Regions from separate parts of the Streptomyces sp. NPDC007875 genome, predicted to be linked through region 2. Evidence: riboswitches for the same ligand, from Rfam matches in the RefSeq annotation. Region 2 holds a riboswitch; each other region holds the start of a gene.
What was found. A riboswitch is a leader RNA that binds a small molecule or an ion and turns the genes downstream of it on or off. The one in region 2 is predicted to bind S-adenosylmethionine.

Region 1 (6,210 bases), on a different contig from region 2:
TCCGCCCAGACCCTGGTGGGCGCCTCCGGGTCCATTTCCGGGGTGCTCGGCGCCTTCTTGTGGCTGTTTCCCCGGGCCAGGGTGACCAGTCTCTTTCCGTTTCTGTTCTTTCTGCCGCTGCGCTTTCCGGCCTGGGCGGTGCTGATCTTCTGGGTGGCCCTCCAGTGGCTGGCCGCCCGGCAGGCCGACGACCGCCCCGGTGTCGCCTATCTCGCCCATCTCGTGGGCTTCACGCTCGGCTTTCTCTACGCGTGGGGGCGGTTCGGGAGGACGACTAGAGTGGGCGGCGCAGCCAGGGCCAGTGAGGGAGAAAGCCAGCCGTGATCACTTCGATCGTGCTCATCAAGACCAGCGTGGACCGGATTCCGGAGACCGCCGAGAAGATCGCCGCGCTGGAGAACGTGAGCGAGGTCTACTCGGTCACCGGCGCGCACGATCTGATCGCGATGGTGCGGGTGGCCCGGCACGACGACCTCGCGGACATCATCACGGGGCAGATCAGCAAGCTGCCGGGGGTGGCCTCGACCGAGACGCACATCGCCTTCCGGACGTACTCGCAGCACGACCTCGAGGCGGCGTTCGCGATCGGTCTGGACGGCTAGCGCCACACCCCCGGCCCCGCGGCCCCGGCACCCCCCGGGGCCCAGGGCTCCCTCAGCCCTCCGACCCCCGGAGCCCAGCGGCTCGCTCCCTCAGCCCCCGGCGTCCCCGGGGCACAGGGGCTCAGCCGCGGTCCGGGACGCAGCGGCCGTCCTCGGTGCGGTAGCTCCACCGGGCCCCCTCACGCACCAGCTCCTTCACGGCGCCGACGAACCGCTCGACATGCTCGTCCGGGGTGCCCGCCCCGAAGCTGACCCGGATCGCGTTCAGCGAGCGCTCCCCCGGCGCGGCCTCCGGCGCACCGCATTCGCCCGGCTCGTCGGGCTCGCTGTCCAGCAGGGTGCGGACCAGCGGATGCGCGCAGAAGAGCCCGTCGCGTACGCCGATGCCGTACTCCGCGGAGAGCGCCGCCGCGAAGTGGGAGCTGTTCCAGCCCTCCACCACGAACGACAGCACTGCGACCCGGGGGGCGTCGTCGCCGAACAGCGAGAGCACCCGCACCTCGGGCACCTCGGCCAGCCCCGTCCGCACCTTCTCGATCAGCTCCCGCTCACGGGCGACCAGGCCCTCGAAACCGGCCTCGGACAGCGCCCTGCACGCCGACGCGATCGCGTAGACGCCGATGACGTTCGGCGAGCCCGCCTCGTGCCGGGCGGCGGTGGTGTGCCACTCGACGTCGAGACCGCCGTCGTCCCTGCGCGTCACCTTACGGCTGGCGCCACCACCCGCCAGATACGGCCGGGCCTCCCGCAGCCAGTCCGCCCGACCGGCCAGCACACCGGCGCCGAAGGGCGCGTACAGCTTGTGCCCGGAGAAGGCCACCCAGTCGACGTCGGCCTCCGCGATGTCCACCGGGTGGTGCGGGGCCAGCTGCGCGGCGTCCAGGACGATACGGGCGCCGTGTGCGTGCGCGGCCGCGGCCAGCTCCCGCACCGGCCACAGCTCACCGGTCACATTGGACGCGCCGGTCACACAGACCAGCGCCGGGCCCTCGGCGCGCCCGGCGAGCGCCTTCTCCAGCGTCTCCACTGCCTGCCGCGGGGAGCGCGGGGCGCTGAGGTAGCGGACGGTGACGTCCTTCCGCTGCTCCCAGGGCAGCAGCGAGGCGTGGTGCTCGGTCTCGAAGACGAAGACCTCGGTGCCCCGCGGCGCCACGGCGGCCAGGAGGTTGAGCGAATCGGTGGTGGAGCGGGTGAAGACGACCTGGTCGTCCTCGCGGCAGCCGAGGAAGGCGGCGACGTCCTTACGGCTGTTCTCGAAGAGGTCGGTGGACAGCTGCGAGAGGTAGCCCGCCCCGCGGTGCACGCTGCCGTAGTACGGGGCGTACGCGGCGATGTCGTCCCAGACCCGCCGCAGCGCGGGGGCGCTGGCGGCGTAGTCGAGCGCCGCGTAGGTCACCTCGCCCCCGGTGACCAGGGGCACCAGGACATCGCTGCCCAGCACGGGCAGCGGCCCACGGGCGGCGACGGAGGAATCGGCGGAGGCGGCGGAATCGGCAGAGACGGAGGCGGCGGCAGAAGGGCGCGCGGACATGGCGAAGTCTCCCGGGAGGATCAAAGGCGTGAGAATGCGTGACGCGCACAAAGACGGCGGTGAGCCGACCGTCAGGGCGCGGAAAGTCGCTCGACGCACGGCCATACCGCGCGGAGCACAAGAGGGGAAACGGGCCGCTCGGCCCTAGCGCATTCGCTGCATCACGGAAGAACTCCCTCGACCACCAGGACCCCTAGTGCGAGGGGTCCGCGCTTGCCGCCGGCCTCGCTGCCAGGCGGCCTGGTCATCACCCGGGGCACCCCGCCACGGACGGAGGGTTGCCGGACAGCGGGCCGGGGCCGTAGTCGCTGTCACTCGTGACCTGGTCAGGAGTATGCCATGCCGGACGGCGGCGCCCATGCCCTGTCCGCATCCCGGACAGGGCACGGACAGAACATGGGCGCCGTAAGGGCAACGCCTATGCGTGAGTGGCCCGTACCCACCGCTCCAGGACGTCGCGCGCCGCGCCCGAGTCGATCGACTCGGCGGCCCGCGCGACACCCGCCGCGATCCGCTCCGCCAGGGGCTTGTCCCCCGGCTCCGGCTCGAGCGCCACCAGCGCCGCCGCCGAGTTCAGCAGTACCGCGTCCCGGACCGGGCCCTGCTCGCCCGCCAGCAGCCGCCGCGCCACATCGGCGTTGTACGAGGCGTCCGCGCCGCGCAGGGCCTCCACGGGGGCCCGCTCGATGCCCACGTCGCGGGGGTCGAGGGTCTCCTGGCGCACGGCGCCGCCCCGGACCTCCCACACCTGGGAGGTCGTGGTCACGGTGAGCTCGTCCAGCCCGTCGTCGCCGCGGACGACCAGCGCGGAGGAGCCCCGCTCGGCCAGCACCCCGGCGATGATGGGCGCCATCCGGGCGTCGGCGACGCCGGTCGCCTGGCACTTCACCCGCGCCGGGTTGGTCAGCGGGCCGAGCAGGTTGAACGGAGTGGCGACGCCCAGCTCGCGGCGGGCCGAGGCGACATGCCGCAGCGACGGGTGGAACTTCACCGCGAAGCAGAAGGTGATCCCCGCCTCCTCCGCGACCTCCACCACCCGCTCCGGGGTGATGTCCAGGTTGACGCCGAGCTTCTCCAGCACGTCGGAGGCGCCGCTGGCGGAGGACGAGGCGCGGTTGCCGTGCTTGACGACCCGCGCGCCGGTACCGGCGACGACCAGCGCGGACATGGTGGAGATATTGACGGTCTTGGCGCGGTCGCCGCCGGTGCCGACGATGTCCACCGTCTCCCCGGGCACCTCGATCACCTTGGCGTGCTCGTACATGGCCCGCACCAGACCGGCCACTTCGGAGACCGTCTCGCCCTTGGAGCGCAGCGCGATCGCGAAACCGGCGATCTGGGCGTCGGTGGCCTCGCCCCGCATGATCCGGTCCATGGCCCAGGCGGTGTCGTCGGCATCGAGGTCCCGGCCGGCGATCAGCGAGGTCAGTACGTCCGGCCAGGTGCGGGCCGTCGCGGTGCTGTCGCCTCCGGCGGGGGTCACAACGTCCATGGTCCGCTCCTGGATCCGTGGGGGTGGGCAGGGAAGGGGCCGCGCACGTCAGCGGCCCGCCGCCAGCCTATCGGCAGCACGACCAGGGCCCCGGCCGGACCGTGTGGTCCGGGCCGGGGCCCTGGTCTGTGGCGTCAGCTGACGTGCGAGAGCGGTACGGCGGAGATCAGTGGTGGCCGTGGCCGCTGGTGATCTCGTGGTACTCCTCGCGGGTCGGCTTCGGAATGACGTTGTCCTCGCCGTAGTAGCCCTTGGAGAGCTTCGAACGGATCCGCTGCGCGGGCGTCACCTTCCGCTTGACCCCGTTCTCGTCGGTCTCGGGGCCGATCTCGTAGGGCTCGGGCTGCTCGTGCTGGGTCAGCATGTGCAGCTGCTCCTGCGCGAGCGGCTCGTGGACCTCGACGAACTCACCGTGCGGCAGCCGCTTGATGATGCCGGTCTCACGGCCGTGCAGCACCTTGTCGCGGTCGCGCCGCTGGAGGCCGAGGCAGATCCGCTTGGTGGCGATGAACGCCAGGACCGGGCCGACGAAGAAGCCGATCCGCACGAACCACGTGATCGAGTTGATCGACAGGTGGAAGTGGGTGGCCCACAGGTCGTTACCGCCACCGATCAGCATCACGAAGTACGCGGTCAGCCAGGCGACACCGAAGGCCGTACGGGTCGGGGCGTTGCGCGGGCGGTCCAGGATGTGGTGCTCACGCTTGTCGCCGGTGATCCAGGACTCGATGAACGGGTAGAGCCCGATCGCGAAGAGGACCAGCGGGAAGAGCACGATCGGGATGAACACGCCCAGGACGAGCGTGTGGCCCCAGGCGGTGATCTCCCAGCCGGGCATCACGCGGACCAGACCCTCGGCGAAGCCCATGTACCAGTCGGGCTGGGCGCCGGTGGACACCTGGTCGGGCCGGTAGGGACCGATGGTCCACACCGGGTTGATGGTCGCGACCGCGGAGAGGACCGCGATCACACCGAAGACCAGGAAGAAGAAGCCGCCCGCCTTGGCCATGTAGACCGGCAGCAGGGGCATGCCCACGACGTTCTTCTCGGTCTTTCCGGCCCCGGGGTACTGCGTGTGCTTGTGGTAGAAGACCAGGATCAGGTGCGCCACCAGCAGGCCGAGCATGATGCCCGGCAGCAGCAGGACGTGGACCGGATAGAGCCTCGGGATGAGGTCCATCCCGGGGAACTCGCCGCCGAAGACGAACATCGAGATGTAGGTGCCGACCACCGGGATCGACAGGAACACGCCCTCGATGAACCGCAGACCGGTGCCGGAGAGCAGGTCGTCGGGGAGCGAGTAGCCGGTGAAGCCGGTCAGCATGCCGAGGAAGAACAGCAGGAAGCCGAACAGCCAGTTGATCTCACGCGGCTTGCGGAACGCACCGGTGAAGAACACGCGCATCATGTGCGTGAACATGCCGCACAGGAAGACCAGCGCGGCCCAGTGGTGGATCTGCCGGATCAGCAGACCGCCCCGCACCTCGAAGCTGATGTCGAGCGTCGAGGCGAACGCCTCGGACATCTTGACGCCCTGCATCGGGACGTACGGCCCGTGGTACGTGACCTCTTCCATGCTGGGGTGGAAGAACAGCGTCAGATACACACCCGTGAGGATGATGATGATGAAGCTGTAGAGGCAGACCTCGCCCAGCATGAAGGACCAGTGGTCCGGGAAGATCTTGCGCATATTGGCCTTGGCCAGGCTGTAGACGCCCAGCCGGCCATCGGCCCAGTCGGCGACGCGCTCGCCCGCGGGCGCTTTGCCGCGGCGCTGCGCACCGCTGTCGCTTGTAGTACTCATCCGCGCTCCCAGTAAGCAGGACCGACGGGCTCCGGGAAGTCGCCCATGGCTTCGAGGTACCCCTGGTCGTTGGCCCTGATCCGCAGCTGCGGCAGCGCGTGACCGGCCGGACCGAAGATCACTCGGCCACCGTCGGAGAGGTCGAAGGTCGACTGGTGGCAGGGGCACAGGACGTGGTGCGTCTGCTGCTCATAGAGGTTGATCGGGCAGCCGACGTGGGTGCAGATCTTGGAGAACGCGACGATGCCCTCGTGCGACCAGTCCAGCTCGCGCTTGTCCTTGATGTTCTCCGGCTGCAGCCGGACCAGCATCAGGGCCGCCTTGGCGATCTCCGTCTGGAAGTCGTGCTGCTCCTCGCTCATGCCCTCGGGCATGGCGAAGGTGAGCGAACCGACGGAGATGTCCTCGGGACGCAGCGGCTGCATGGTGTTGTAGTTCATCAGCCGCTTGCCCTTGGCCCACTTGGTGTGCCGCAGCTTGGTGCCCGGCAGCGGACCGAGGTCCCGCAGCAGCACGACGCCGGAGAGCGGCACCAGCGCGAGCGCGCCGAAGAGGGTGTTGCGGGCCAGCTTGCGCCGCCCGAAGCCGGACTCCTTGGCACCGGCCCGGAAGTCGTCGAGGACCTTCGACTTCACCTCGGGGCTGGCCTCGATGGGGTGCCGCTCGTCGGCGATCTCCTCATCGGACATCAGGGTGCGGGCCCAGTGGACCGCGCCCGCGCCGATGCTGAAGAGCGCGATGCCGAGCGTCACACCGAGCGCGAAGTTGAGCGCGCTGATGT
Region 2 (6,210 bases):
TTGTACGGTCCGCGCGCTCGCCGTCGCTCATGCGCAGCGCCTCGTCCAGTGCCCGGGCCGTGGCCTCCACGTCGTACGGGTTCACCACCAGCGCGTCGTCGCCCAGCTCGGCGTATGCCCCCGCCTCCCGCGACAGCACCAGCGCACATCCCCGCTCGGAGACCACCGGGACCTCCTTGGCCACCAGGTTCATCCCGTCCCGGATGGGGTTGACCAGCGCCACGTCCGCCAGTCGGTAGGCGGCCAGCGACCGTGCGAAGTCGTCCTTCACATGCAGGGCGACCGGGGTCCAGCCCTCCGTGCCGTACTCGGCGTTGATCTCATCCGCGATCCGCCGCACCCGCTCGGTGTAGTCGCGGTAGACCGCGAGGTCCTGGCGGGAGGGGTAGGCGAAGGCCACATGCACCACGCGCTCCCGCCACTCGGGGTGGGTCTCCAGCAGCCGCCGGTAGGCCAGCAGCCCGCGCACGATGTTCTTGGACAGCTCGGTGCGATCCACCCGGACGATCGACTTCCGGTCCGGCCCGATCTGCGCCCGCAGACTGGTCAGCCGTTCGTCCACATCCGCCTGCCGCGACCGCTGCCGCAGGAAGTCCGCGTCCGCGCCGAGGCCGTGGACGCCCAGCCGGGTCTCCCGTCCCTCGAAGCGCACGGCCGTCGCCGCGCCCTCGCCGTTACCGTCACCGTCGCCGTCCCGGACGATCTCCGCGCCCAGCACGGCCGCGCAGCAGTCGGCGAAGGCATCGGCCCAGCGCTCGGTGAGGAACGCGGCGCGGTCGCCGCCGAGGATGCCGCGCAGCACACCCGCCGCGACGTCGTCCGGCAGCAGCCGGTAGTAGTCCGGCGGGGCCCAGGGGGTGTGCGAGAAGTGACCGATCCGCAGATCGGGGCGCCGCTCGCGGAGCATCGCGGGCACCAGCGCCAGGTGGTAGTCCTGCACCAGGACGACGGCCTCGTCCACCGCCTCCTCGGCGAGTGCGTCCGCGAAGGCCGCGTTATACGTCTCGTAGGCCGCCCACTGGTCGGCGAACTCCGCGTCGAAGACCGGCTCGACCGGGGTCTGGTAGAGCAGATGGTGGATGAACCACAGCACCGAATTGGCGATGCCGTTGTACGCGGCGGCGAAGACATCCGGTGCGATGTCGAGCATCCGCACCTGCTGGCCGCCGGTGTCACCGGGGTTCAGATGGCTCTCCCCGGCGCGCCGGGCCGCCTCGCGATCACCCTCCCCGAGCGCCGCGCACACCCACACCGCGTTCGCGTCGGTTCCGATGGCGCTGAGGCCGGAGACCAGCCCGCCACCGCCGCGCCGGGCGGTGAGCGAGCCGTCCTCGCCCAGGGTGTACGAGACCGGGCCGCGGTTGGACGCGACCAGGATCGGAGCGGTGCGCGGAACTGCCATATCGCGAGCCTAGCCAGCCACGACCCCGCGCAAACGTACGTACGGTTTCTTGCCCCGTAGGCGGTATGGGGCGGCCTGTTTCCGCCCGTAGGGGCTATCGCGTGATGCCCCCACCGGGGCGGTCACGCCGCGCCGCGTGTACGCATCACGCCGCGCGCCGCTCCGCGTACTCCGGTATCTCGATCATCGGCGGCCGCTCCTCGGTGTCCACGTCCGTGGTGCGCGGCTCGAAGCCGTTGTCGCCCCGGTCGAACTGGGTCAGCCGCGGCCGCACCAAATGGCCCCGGGCCAGCCGCAGCTGTGCGGTGCGGTAGATCGCGGCGGCCATCCGGCCGAGCGCCAGCCCGTCCTGGTGGCGGTGTTTGCGCACCCCGATGTCCACCTGGCCGAGTGCGTCGAGACCCACCGTGTGCAGCGCGTCGACCAGCAGCCCCAGCTCGACCCCGTAGCCGACCGGGAAGGGCAGCCGCTCCAGCAGCGTGCGGCGTGCCGCGTACTCACCGCCCAGCGGCTGGACGAATCCGGCCAGCTGGGGCCAGTGCAGATTCAGCAGCGGGCGGGCGACCAGCTCGGTGACCCGGCCGCCCTGGCCCGCCACCTCGCCGAGCGGGCGGTCGTACATGCCCTTCACCAGCTGCAGCGTGGGGTCGGTCAGCAGCGGACCGACGATCCCCGAGACAAAGCGCGGATCGAATTCCCGCAGGTCGGCGTCGATGAAGCAGATGATGTCGCCGCTCGTGGCCAGCAGGGACCGCCACAGCACCTCGCCCTTGCCGGGCAGCGCGGGCAGCCGGGGCAGCAGCGAGTCGCGGGGGACGACGGTGGCGCCCGCCGCCGCGGCGACCTCGGCGGTGCGGTCCGTCGAGCCGGAGTCCAGCACCACCAGCTCGTCCACCAGCGGCGCCGCCTCGCTCATCAGCTCCCGGCGGATCGTCGCGGCGATCTCGCCGACCGTGGCCTCCTCGTTCAGGGCGGGCAGGACCACGCTCAGGGTCGTCGCCGAGCCCCGCTTCGCGTCCAGCAGGCGGTCCAGCGGCCGGTCGTCGGCCGACCAGGAGCGGTGCTTCAGCCAGCGCTCCACCTCATCCAGCACCTGTGTCTCTCCCTGCCGTGGTCGCTGTGATCCATCTCGCGCTTCGGACGGCTAGCTCAACCATCCGGGCCTTCGGTTACAGTCTTGAACAACGCACATGGCCGTCGTATGTCGGGGTCGACCTCGGTGTTTACCGAGGAAGCCCGTGATGATGCCGTGCTCACAAACGCCCGGGTCCGCCCGGTGCCATACCGCTCATCCAGAGGGGCAGAGGGAACGGCCCGTTGAAGCCCCGGCAACCCTCCAGCTGATCTCGCATTCCGCAGCGAGGCTCCCAGCTCGGGAAGGTGCCAATTCCGTCTCGTGGCGAAATGCGTCGCGAGGAAGATGAGGAGAAAGGGCCTCGCCATCCATGGCTGTGCAGTCAGTAGAAAGCTCAACCACTTCCTCCGCCTCCGACCCCTCCGGTGCCTTCGGTCCCGCCATCGCATTGTCCTGCCGGGAGTGCGGTGAGCGGTTCGATCTGGGCCCGATCTTCGCGTGTGAGGTCTGTTTCGGGCCGCTCGAGGTCGCGTACGAGCTGCCGGCCGGCGACCCGGAGGAGCTGCGCCGGCGGATCGAGGCCGGTCCGAACAGCATCTGGCGCTATGCCCCGCTGCTGCCCGTCCCCGCGGACGTGGCGGACCTGCCCAGCCTGCACCCCGGTTTCACCCAGCTGGTGAAGGCCGACAACCTCGCCCGTGAGCTCGGCGTCACCGGTGAGCTGCACATCAAGGACGACTCCGGCAACCCCACCCACTCCTTCAAGGACCGGGTCGTCGCCATCGCCGTCCAGGCCGCCCGCACCTTCGGCTTCACCACCCTCTCCTGCTCCTCCACCGGCAACCTCGCCGGCGCGGTCGGCGCCGCGGCCGCCCGTGCGGGCTTCCGCTCCTGCGTCTTCATCCCGCACGACCTGGAGGCGGGCAAGGTCGTCATGGCCGCGGTCTACGGCGGTGAGCTGGTCGGCATCGAGGGCACCTACGACGACGTCAACCGCTTCTGCAGCGAGCTGATCGGCGACCCGGTGGGCGAGGGCTGGGGCTTCGTCAACGTCAATCTGCGGCCGTACTACGGCGAGGGCTCCAAGACCCTGGCGTACGAGATCTGCGAGCAGCTGGGCTGGCGGCTGCCGGACCAGATCGTCATCCCGATCGCCTCCGGCTCCCAGCTCACCAAGATCGACAAGGGGCTGAAGGAGCTGATCGCGATCGGTCTGGTCGAGGACAAGCCCTACAAGATCTTCGGCGCCCAGGCCGAGGGCTGCTCCCCGGTCTCCGCCGCCTTCAAGGCCGGCCATGACGTCGTCCGGCCGCAGAAGCCGCAGACCATCGCCAAGTCGCTGGCCATCGGCAACCCCGCGGACGGCCCGTACGTCCTGGACATCGCCCGCCGTACGGGCGGCGCGGTGGAGGACGTGAACGACGAGCAGATCGTCGACGCGATCAAGCTGCTCGCCCGCACCGAGGGGATCTTCGCGGAGACCGCGGGCGGGGTGACCGTCGGCGTGACCAAGAAGCTGATCGAGGACGGTCTGCTCGACCCGTCCCTGACGACCGTCGTGCTCAACACCGGCGACGGCCTCAAGACCCTCGACGCGGTGGCCCCCACCACCGGTCCCTCTGCCATCATCCGCCCCACCCTTGACTCGTTCCGAGAGGCTGGTCTCGCATGAGCGTCAACGTCCGAATCCCGACCATCCTGCGCACGTACACCGCCGGTCAGGCCGAGGTCCCCGCCGAGGGCGCGACCCTCGCCGAGGTTCTGGCGGACCTGGAGAAGAACCACCAGGGCATCGCGGCCCGCGTCCTGGACGACACCGGCAAGCTCCGCCGCTTCGTCAACGTCTACGTCAACGACGACGACGTCCGCTTCGCCGACGGCCTGGCCACGGCGACCCCGGACGGTGCCGGGATCTCGATCATCCCGGCGGTCGCGGGCGGCTGCTGACCCCGCGTCCACCCTCCTCACCTTTGGCATCGCCCCGTCCGGGGACAACCGGACGGGGCGATTCCGTGTGTGGAATCGCGATACAGTTGCCCGGATTCCCCGATGGCCCCCGGGCCGGAACCACATATGAGAACTCGTCAAGTTGTGCGTAAAGTGTGAGCACGAATTGTCGGGTTGGTTCCCTATGCCCCGCCCGGATTGCCCGAACTTCACATAAATTCTCACTTTTAACCGTTCGACCGCGCCCAGAATTCTCGTCCGATTGACCTGTTGCAGAGGGCGTTGGGACGGATACATTCAGCGGCGGTCGACGCGTTCCGGCGCACACCCCCCACATCCGGGGGGTGAGGTCTGACCCGGGTCCGCGGAGTGCGGTCCTGCGCAAGGGCCAGCAATAGGGGAGTTAGGAATGGCTCAGGGCACCGTCAAGTGGTTCAACGCGGAGAAGGGGTACGGCTTCATCGCGGTCGACGGTGGTGCGGACGTGTTCGTCCACTACAGCGCGATCCAGATGGACGGGTACCGCACCCTCGAGGAAGGCCAGCGGGTCGAGTTCGAGATCTCGCAGGGTCAGAAGGGCCCGCAGGCCGACATGGTCCGCGTGGCCGTAGGCTGACGCGCCGACGCGACGCAGCTGAACAGTACAGTCCGAAGGGTCCGTGTCCCGAACAGGGTACGGACCCTTCGGCGTGTCCGCGCTGATCGTTACGAGTCGGCGCAGGGGCGGATGCCCACCCGTCACCCGGCCGCCGCCCCCCAAGGATGCCCTTCGGGCGCTTGCACTCTATAGGTCCGAGTGCTAATCATTGGCGTTAGCACTCTGACGTTGAGAGTGACAGAAGGACCGGGTCGGTGAGGCCCGCCAGGCCATGCGGGGCAAGGAACCGTACGGCAGGCAGGCCGTCCGTCGCGGGCGCCAGCGCGGTCCGGAGCAATCCACCCCGTCTTGGGAGGACCACTTCACATGGCCAAGATCATCGCGTTCGACGAGGAGGCGCGGCGCGGCCTCGAGCGCGGGATGAACCAGCTCGCCGACGCCGTCAAGGTCACCCTCGGCCCCAAGGGCCGTAACGTCGTCCTCGAGAAGAAGTGGGGCGCCCCCACGATCACCAACGATGGTGTTTCCATCGCCAAGGAGATCGAGCTCGAGGACGCGTACGAGAAGATCGGCGCCGAGCTGGTCAAGGAGGTCGCGAAGAAGACGGACGACGTCGCCGGTGACGGCACGACGACCGCGACCGTCCTCGCCCAGGCGCTGGTCAAGGAGGGCCTGCGCAACGTCGCCGCGGGTGCCAACCCGATGGCGCTCAAGCGGGGTATCGAGAAGGCCGTCGAGGCCGTCTCCGCCCAGCTTCTCGAGCAGGCCAAGGACGTGGAGACCAAGGAGCAGATCGCCTCCACCGCCTCCATCTCCGCCGCCGACACCCAGATCGGTGAGCTCATCGCCGAGGCGATGGACAAGGTCGGCAAGGAAGGTGTCATCACCGTCGAGGAGTCGCAGACCTTCGGGCTCGAGCTCGAGCTCACCGAGGGCATGCGCTTCGACAAGGGCTACATCTCCCCGTACTTCGCGACGGACATGGAGCGTATGGAGGCGTCGCTCGACGACCCGTACATCCTGATCGTCAACTCCAAGATCAGCAGCGTGAAGGACCTCCTCCCGCTGCTCGAGAAGGTCATGCAGTCGGGCAAGCCGCTGCTGATCATCGCCGAGGACGTCGAGGGCGAGGCCCTGGCCACCCTGGTCGTCAACAAGATCCGTGGCACCTTCAAGTCCGTCGCCGTC
Region 3 (6,210 bases), on a different contig from region 2:
CAAGCTCTGGAACGGCGAGGCCACCTGGTTCTGTTGTGGCAACGCCTGGGGTCCGTGCGCCTCGGCGGGCGGTGGCGCGTGCGGCACCTGCCGCTCCAGCGCTCTGCAGGCGGCCTGGCCCAACGCCTCCAAGGCGTGCTGGGACATCACCCGGCCGGACCTGTGCGGCGAGGACATACCCCGGCGCGGCTGCGGCTCCGTGATGAAGGTGCGCCATGACTGCTCGGGCGCGAGCGTCTGTGTCACCGTCAGCGACTGCGGCCCGCGCACCCGCAGCTTCTGCTCCGAGTCCACCTGCTGCGACGGGGTCTGCCGCACCAACCGCGTCATCGACCTCACCCCCGCCGCCTTCTCCGCCATCGGCAGCCTGAGCTCCGGCACCCTGCCGGTCTCCATCTTCGAATGAGGCGGGCCCGGCCATGAGCGCGTACCGAACCGGCGACCCCCTCGACCGCCGTCGCTTCCTCACCGCCGCCGCCCTCCGCGGCGCCACCGTCATCGGCACGGGGGCCCTGAGCGCGGGAGCCCTCGGCACCGGAGTCATCGGGGCGACCGCCCTGGGCGCCGTGGACGCCGACGCCGCCTTCGCCGCACCCATACGCCCCCTGGACCCCGCGGTCGCCGAGAGCGCCTTCGCCGAGGGGCGGATCACCGCGATCAACCACGACGTCCTGGAGGTCGCGGGCTCCTACGGGGACCACTCCCGGGTGCGGGTCACGAACGCCACCAGCGTCTGGAAGGCCCGGGCCACCACCGCGGCCGACATCGAGACCGGCGACGGGCTCTATGCCCGCGGCCTTCCCCTGCCCGACGGCACCCTCGCCGCCGACGCGGTGTGGGTCAACATCGTGAACCTCCACGCCACCATCCGCGGTATCGAGAAGACCCGGCTGCATCTCGCCCACGGGCAGCACGAGATCGTCGGCAACCTCATGGCGCAGACCACCAGCGCCTCGTACGGCGATGCCTCGCCCACCGCCGATCTGTCCCGGCTCACCATCGGGCAGAGCGCTCAGGTCCTGGGCGCGTGGCGGCCGTCCGACGGCTCCGTGGACCTCGTGCGGGTCGCGGTCGCGCCCGGTGCGGGGAGGCGGCGGTGAGCGCCCTGGTCTGCGCCCTCGCCCCGCTGCTGCTCGCCGGGGTGCTCGGACCGGCCGGGGCGGGCAAGCTGTTCGGCCGGGGCGCCGCCCGGCAGGCGCCCCGTACCGCGCTCGCACGGCTGCTGCGCGACGGCGGCCGGGCCGCGCTCGTCCTCCGCGTCCTCGGCGCGGGCGAACTCTTCGTCGCCGCCGCGCTGCTGGCGTCACCCGCCACCGCGCTCCCGGGAGCGGCGGCCGCCGTCCTCGGCGCGGGCTTCCTCGGCTATCTCGGCTACGCCCGCACCGCCGCCCCCGGCGCCTCCTGCGGCTGTACGGCACGGCAGGACGCCCCCCTCACCTGGCGCGCCTTCGCCCGCGCCGCCGCGGTTCTCGCGGGCGGGGTCGCGGCGGCCCTGGCCCAGCAGCCCTGGTGGACCGCGGCGGCCCGCCGTCCGGCCGCGGCGCTGTGTCTGGTCCTGGCCGCGGCGGCGGTTCTGACGGCCCTCTCCGCCGATCCGGACCGCCGCTGGCGGATGCCGCTGCGCCGGCTGCGACTGCGGATCACCGGGCACCCGCTCGCCGCGACCGCGCACCCGCTCGCCGCGACCGGACATCCGCTCGCCGACGCCGGACATCCGCTCGCCGACGCCGGACATCCGCTCACCGCGACCGGAGTCCCGGCGGCGGTCCCGGTCGCCGCGACCGTCGAACTGCTGGAGCGCTCGCGCGCCTGGCAGAGCGCCTCCCGCGTGGTGCGCTCCGCGCTGCTGGACCACTGGGACGACGGCGGCTGGCGCATCCTCCAGTTCGCCGGGGTGCACGGCGGCGGCGCGGCCGCGAGGCCCGTTCTGGTGCTCTTCGCGGTGGACGCCGCGGCCAGCCTGGACACGGTGCGCGAGCCCGCCGTCCGGGTCAGCGTCATCGACGCGGACAGCGGGGCCCCGGTCATGGCCACGGCGTGAGAGGCCGGCGCTCGGCGGGTAATCTGGATCAAACGAAAACTTCCTGGACAAAACGATCGATCCGCGGGGCGTCCAGCGCCGATGGGTGCCGAGGCGTACAAGGCATGGATGGACAAGCCCGACCGACACCCGTACTGACCGACACCCCTGCCGAAGGGGGCCCGTGGCGCGCGCGCCGCCCGGCGCGCGTTCCCGCCTGCCGGGGGCTGAGCCGGTGGCGCCGGTAGGGGAGTGGGTGTATGTCCGAGCATCGGTCCGCGTCCGGCTCCCGGGGGCCCAGGTGGTGGCGGCGGCTGGAGGACGCGTTCCACCGGTCCGCGATCGGACGCGGATGGCGGCGGGGCAGTGATTTCGAGCTGCTGCACCGTGCGATGGGCTTCGCCGCGCTGGGCTTTCTCACCCTGGTACCCCTGCTGATCGTGGTCGCCGCGGCTGATCCGGTGGACCGGCTCGGATTCGCCCAGTGGCTGGCCGAGGGCCTCGGGCTCTCCTCGACCTCGCGGGACGAGGTGCAGGAGCTGTTCGCCCCGCCCAAGCAGGCGCTGGAGTCCACCACCGCCTTCGGTCTGGCCACGCTGGCCGTCTTCAGCCTGCGCTTCGGCGCGGTGCTGCAGGTCGGCTACGAGAAGGTGTGGGAGCTTCCGGCCGGCCGCTGGCACACCGCCTGGCGCCATCTGGTGTGGTTCGTGGTGCTGATCTGCTATCTGCTGCTCTCCGCCCATCTGGAGCCCGGCATCTCGCGGGTGCTGGTGGCGGTGCTGGGCACGGTGCTGTTCTTCTGGTGGTCGCAGCGGCTGCTGCTGGGCGGGCGGATCAGCTGGGGCGCCCTGCTGCCCGGCGCGCTGGCCACCGGCGTCGGGCTGCTGGGGCTGCGGGTCTTCTCCCAGCTGGTGTTCTCCCCGCTGATCGCCTCCAACGCCGTCTCCTACGGTCCGGTCGGCACCGTCCTGGTCGTCCAGTCCTGGCTGGTCGGCGTCGGATACGTGGTCTTCGGCGGCGCGCTGCTGGGCCGGGTGCTGTACGAGGAGTATCTGCGGATGGTGGCCTGGCGCCGCAAGCGGCGGCGCGACCGGGCCAAGGCGGCCCCACCGGCGGACTGACACACCGGCCGACGGTCATGCGGGCGCGGCCGCGACCATGATGCGACGCGTTCCCGCCGGCGGCCGCTTCCATGATCGTCAGGCCCGGGGCCGGACCCGAAACGCCGTCGCCCCAGGCCGGGCTCGGCTGGCATGCTGGCGGTGTGAACGGACCCGAGATCCACCTCAGCCTCGCCCCTGAACTGCGGTTCTTCGCCGTCCCGGAGCGGCGCCGCCCCTGGACGGCCGTGGTCACCGACGGCGCCTCCACCCTCGGCCATGTCGTCGAGTCGCTCGGGGTCCCGCTCACCGAGGTCGGCCGACTGGTGGTGAACGGCGAGGAGACCGCCGTCTCGCATGTGCCGAGCGCGGGGGAGACCGTGGAGGTCCATCCGGTCGTCCGCCCCCAGCGGGTGCCGGGCGCGCCGCTGCGCTTTCTGCTCGATGTGCACCTGGGCACGCTCGCGCGCCGGCTGCGGTTGCTGGGCGTGGACGCCGCGTACGAGAGCGAGGACATCGGCGACCCCGAGCTGGCCGCACGCTCCGCCGCCCAGCGCCGGGTGCTGCTCTCCCGCGACCGGGGACTGCTGCGCCGCCGTGAGCTGTGGGCCGGGGCGTATGTCTACAGCGACCGCCCCGATGAGCAACTGCGGGATGTCCTCGGCCGGTTCACCCCGAGCCTGGCGCCCTGGACCCGCTGCACCGCGTGCAACGGCCCGCTGGAGGACGCCGACAAGGAGTCGGTCCGGGAGCTGCTCCAGCACGGCACCCGGCGCACGTACGAGGTCTTCGCCCGCTGCACGGTCTGCGAGCGGGTCTACTGGCGCGGCGCCCACCACGCCCGGCTGGAGGCCATCGTGGCCGGGGCGATGGGCGAGTTCGGCGACGCCCCAGCCGCCCTGTCCTGAGCCGAGCCGCCGGACAGGGCGCCTGGTCCTGGACCCGAGCTCAGGACACGTCGTCCTGGAGGGCCTCCGGAATCGTGGTGTGGAAGGCCGGATGGGCGTGCAGCCGCCGCACATAGGCGCGTAGCTGCCCATGGCGGGAGACCCGCTGGGCCGCGTCGGCGTCCAGGCGGAGCCGGTGCTCGGTGTCGAGCTGGACGAGGGCCACCCACAGGTCCACATCGGCGGCGGTCAGCTCGTCGCCCAGCGCGTACGGCGCGGCCGCCAGCCTGCGGTCGAGCCGGCCGAGGGCGGTCAGCAGCCGCTCCAGCGCCGCCTCCCGGCACTGCGCCTCGTGCGCCGTCCCGGCCTGCCGTGCGGCGTGGGTGATGTCGTCGTCGAGGAGTTCCCGGAGGGCGTCGATGTCCGCGGCGCGGGGCGCCGGGCGCAGCCGGGGACGTCCGGTTCCGCCGTGGTCGCTCAGATGGCCGGCGAGGTCGCGCAGGATGTCGGGCGTGTGATTGCTGACGACACGTCCGGTCCAGCCGTCACACAGCGCGGGCGCGTCCACCGGTCCGCCGTAGCGGTGCCAGGTGGCCTCGTAGGCCCCGCGCAGCGCGGCGAACGCCTCGGGAGTGTCGTCCGGGAGGCCGACGAGGGCGGTGGCGACGGTGTCCCGCAGCCCGAGCAGTTCGAGGGTGATGGAGACGCGCAGCGAGAGCGGACAGCTCGCGGAGAGATAGAGCCGATAGCGATGCGGCACCGGATAGAAGCCACCGGCGAGGTCGACGCCGATGCGGCTGCGGAACCGGTGCGGCGCGGCCGGCGAGGCGATCCGGGGGCGGGGTGAGCAGGGGTCGGGGTCGAGAAGAGCGGCAGGACCTGAACTGACCGGAAACGTCTCGGACATGGCTCTCCAAGGCAAGGACGGAGCCCCGGCCCGCCGGTCTGGGCGGCGCCGATGGCGCAACGGAAGGGAAGCCCGCGCGGGGCGTTCGCCGGGACGGTGCCGGGACACACCCGACCCCGGCACGCTGGGCCGCGCTCGGTGACCGCGTCGATTCAGACGGCTGGACTGGCGGCGCTGCAGATGCGCAGCAGGTCGATGTGCAGACGTCTGGTCAGGAGGTGGAGACGGCGGAGCGGGGACCACGGCCGGGGACGCCGACGGGCGCCGCCCCCGTCGCTGTCGGTCCTGGGCATCTCACCGATCCCATCATCGGGGGCTCGCGAGGCAGCGAGACCGCGCTTGTCCCGTCCACGCCGACGGAACCTGGTCGTCACCCGGGGGCACCCCGTCGCGGGACAAGGGTTGCCTGTCAGCGAGCCGGGGCCGATGACCCACCCGAGCGGGGATTCCGCACGGTGGGCGCTGACAATCGTGACCGTCCCTGACAGTGTCGTCGCGCTCCGCGAGGGCGTCAACCCATGCCGAAGTGGCCAACGCGGGCCGACGGCACGGTGGATGCCGCTCAGAGGAACGGCCGCCGCGCGCCGCCGATGGCCCGCTCGATGAGGACCATGGCCGCGTCGTCCGCCAGTCGTCCCTCGGCATGCCGGACCAGGGCGTGACGCAGCCGGTCCAGATACTCGCCCGGGGTGGCGCCGTCCAGCGTCTCCATGGTCCGGTGCAGCGGAAAGAACTCGTTGTAGTGGTTGCGGGCCTCGACCACGCCGTCGGTGTGCAGCAACAGCCGGTCACCGGGCAGGAACGGAAAGGTCTCGACGCGGATCGGGGGAGGGCTGAGGAACTCCTCCAGGCCGAGCGGCGGCAGCGGGCGCGCCGGGTCCAGGGAGCGCACCTTGCGCTCGCGCATCACCAGCGGCGGCGGATGGCCGCGGTTGATCAGCTCGACCAGCGACTCGTCCGACACCTGGGCGAGGAGGACGGTGACGAACTGCTCCTCCAGCTCCTGCGGGTCCTGGAGCTGGGAGCGGTCCAGCAGTTCGTACTCGCGCGCCAGCGCGGCCGCACAGCGGTGCATCACCTCGGCCAGGTCCTGCTCGTAGTGCACCGCCTCCCGGAAGGCGCCCACCACGGCCGCGGCGGACCGCACGGCGGCCAGCCCCTTTCCCCGCACATCGCCGACGATCAGCCGCACTCCGTAGCGGGTGCACATCGCCTCGTAGAGGTCCCCGCCGATCTGCGCTCCGCGCTCGGCCGCCATATAGACGCTGGCGGTGTTCACGGCACCGATCCGGGCGG

Region 1: it holds a riboswitch for S-adenosylmethionine, as region 2 does, so the genes downstream of both, ACFYOY_RS11040 (aminotransferase class V-fold PLP-dependent enzyme) here and thrC (threonine synthase) in region 2, are expected to answer to the same signal.
Region 3: it holds a riboswitch for S-adenosylmethionine, as region 2 does, so the genes downstream of both, ACFYOY_RS32350 (glutathione S-transferase C-terminal domain-containing protein) here and thrC (threonine synthase) in region 2, are expected to answer to the same signal.

Annotation. Positions count from the first base shown of each region.
Region 1 covers NZ_JBIADZ010000004.1:373,975-380,184, forward strand. The annotation lists gene ACFYOY_RS11030 (rhomboid family intramembrane serine protease) at 1-324, shown strand, start outside; gene ACFYOY_RS11035 (Lrp/AsnC family transcriptional regulator) at 321-602, shown strand; gene ACFYOY_RS11040 (aminotransferase class V-fold PLP-dependent enzyme) at 724-2,133, opposite strand; SAM riboswitch class IV at 2,338-2,456, opposite strand; gene trpD (anthranilate phosphoribosyltransferase) at 2,552-3,625, opposite strand; gene ACFYOY_RS11050 (ubiquinol-cytochrome c reductase cytochrome b subunit) at 3,792-5,429, opposite strand; gene ACFYOY_RS11055 (Rieske 2Fe-2S domain-containing protein) at 5,426-6,210, opposite strand, start outside.
Region 2 covers NZ_JBIADZ010000006.1:362,203-368,412, forward strand. The annotation lists gene ACFYOY_RS16130 (trehalose-6-phosphate synthase) at 1-1,402, opposite strand, end outside; gene ACFYOY_RS16135 (glucosyl-3-phosphoglycerate synthase) at 1,548-2,495, opposite strand; SAM riboswitch class I at 2,688-2,829, shown strand; gene thrC (threonine synthase) at 2,848-4,149, shown strand; gene ACFYOY_RS16145 (MoaD/ThiS family protein) at 4,146-4,424, shown strand; gene ACFYOY_RS16150 (cold-shock protein) at 4,834-5,040, shown strand; gene groL (chaperonin GroEL) at 5,389-6,210, shown strand, end outside.
Region 3 covers NZ_JBIADZ010000019.1:67,160-73,369, forward strand. The annotation lists gene ACFYOY_RS32325 (septal ring lytic transglycosylase RlpA family protein) at 1-406, shown strand, start outside; gene ACFYOY_RS32330 (cell wall protein) at 420-1,100, shown strand; gene ACFYOY_RS32335 (MauE/DoxX family redox-associated membrane protein) at 1,097-2,041, shown strand; gene ACFYOY_RS32340 (ribonuclease BN) at 2,281-3,141, shown strand; gene ACFYOY_RS32345 (Mut7-C RNAse domain-containing protein) at 3,285-4,028, shown strand; gene ACFYOY_RS32350 (glutathione S-transferase C-terminal domain-containing protein) at 4,069-4,914, opposite strand; SAM riboswitch class IV at 5,245-5,391, opposite strand; gene ACFYOY_RS32355 (PP2C family protein-serine/threonine phosphatase) at 5,477-6,210, opposite strand, start outside.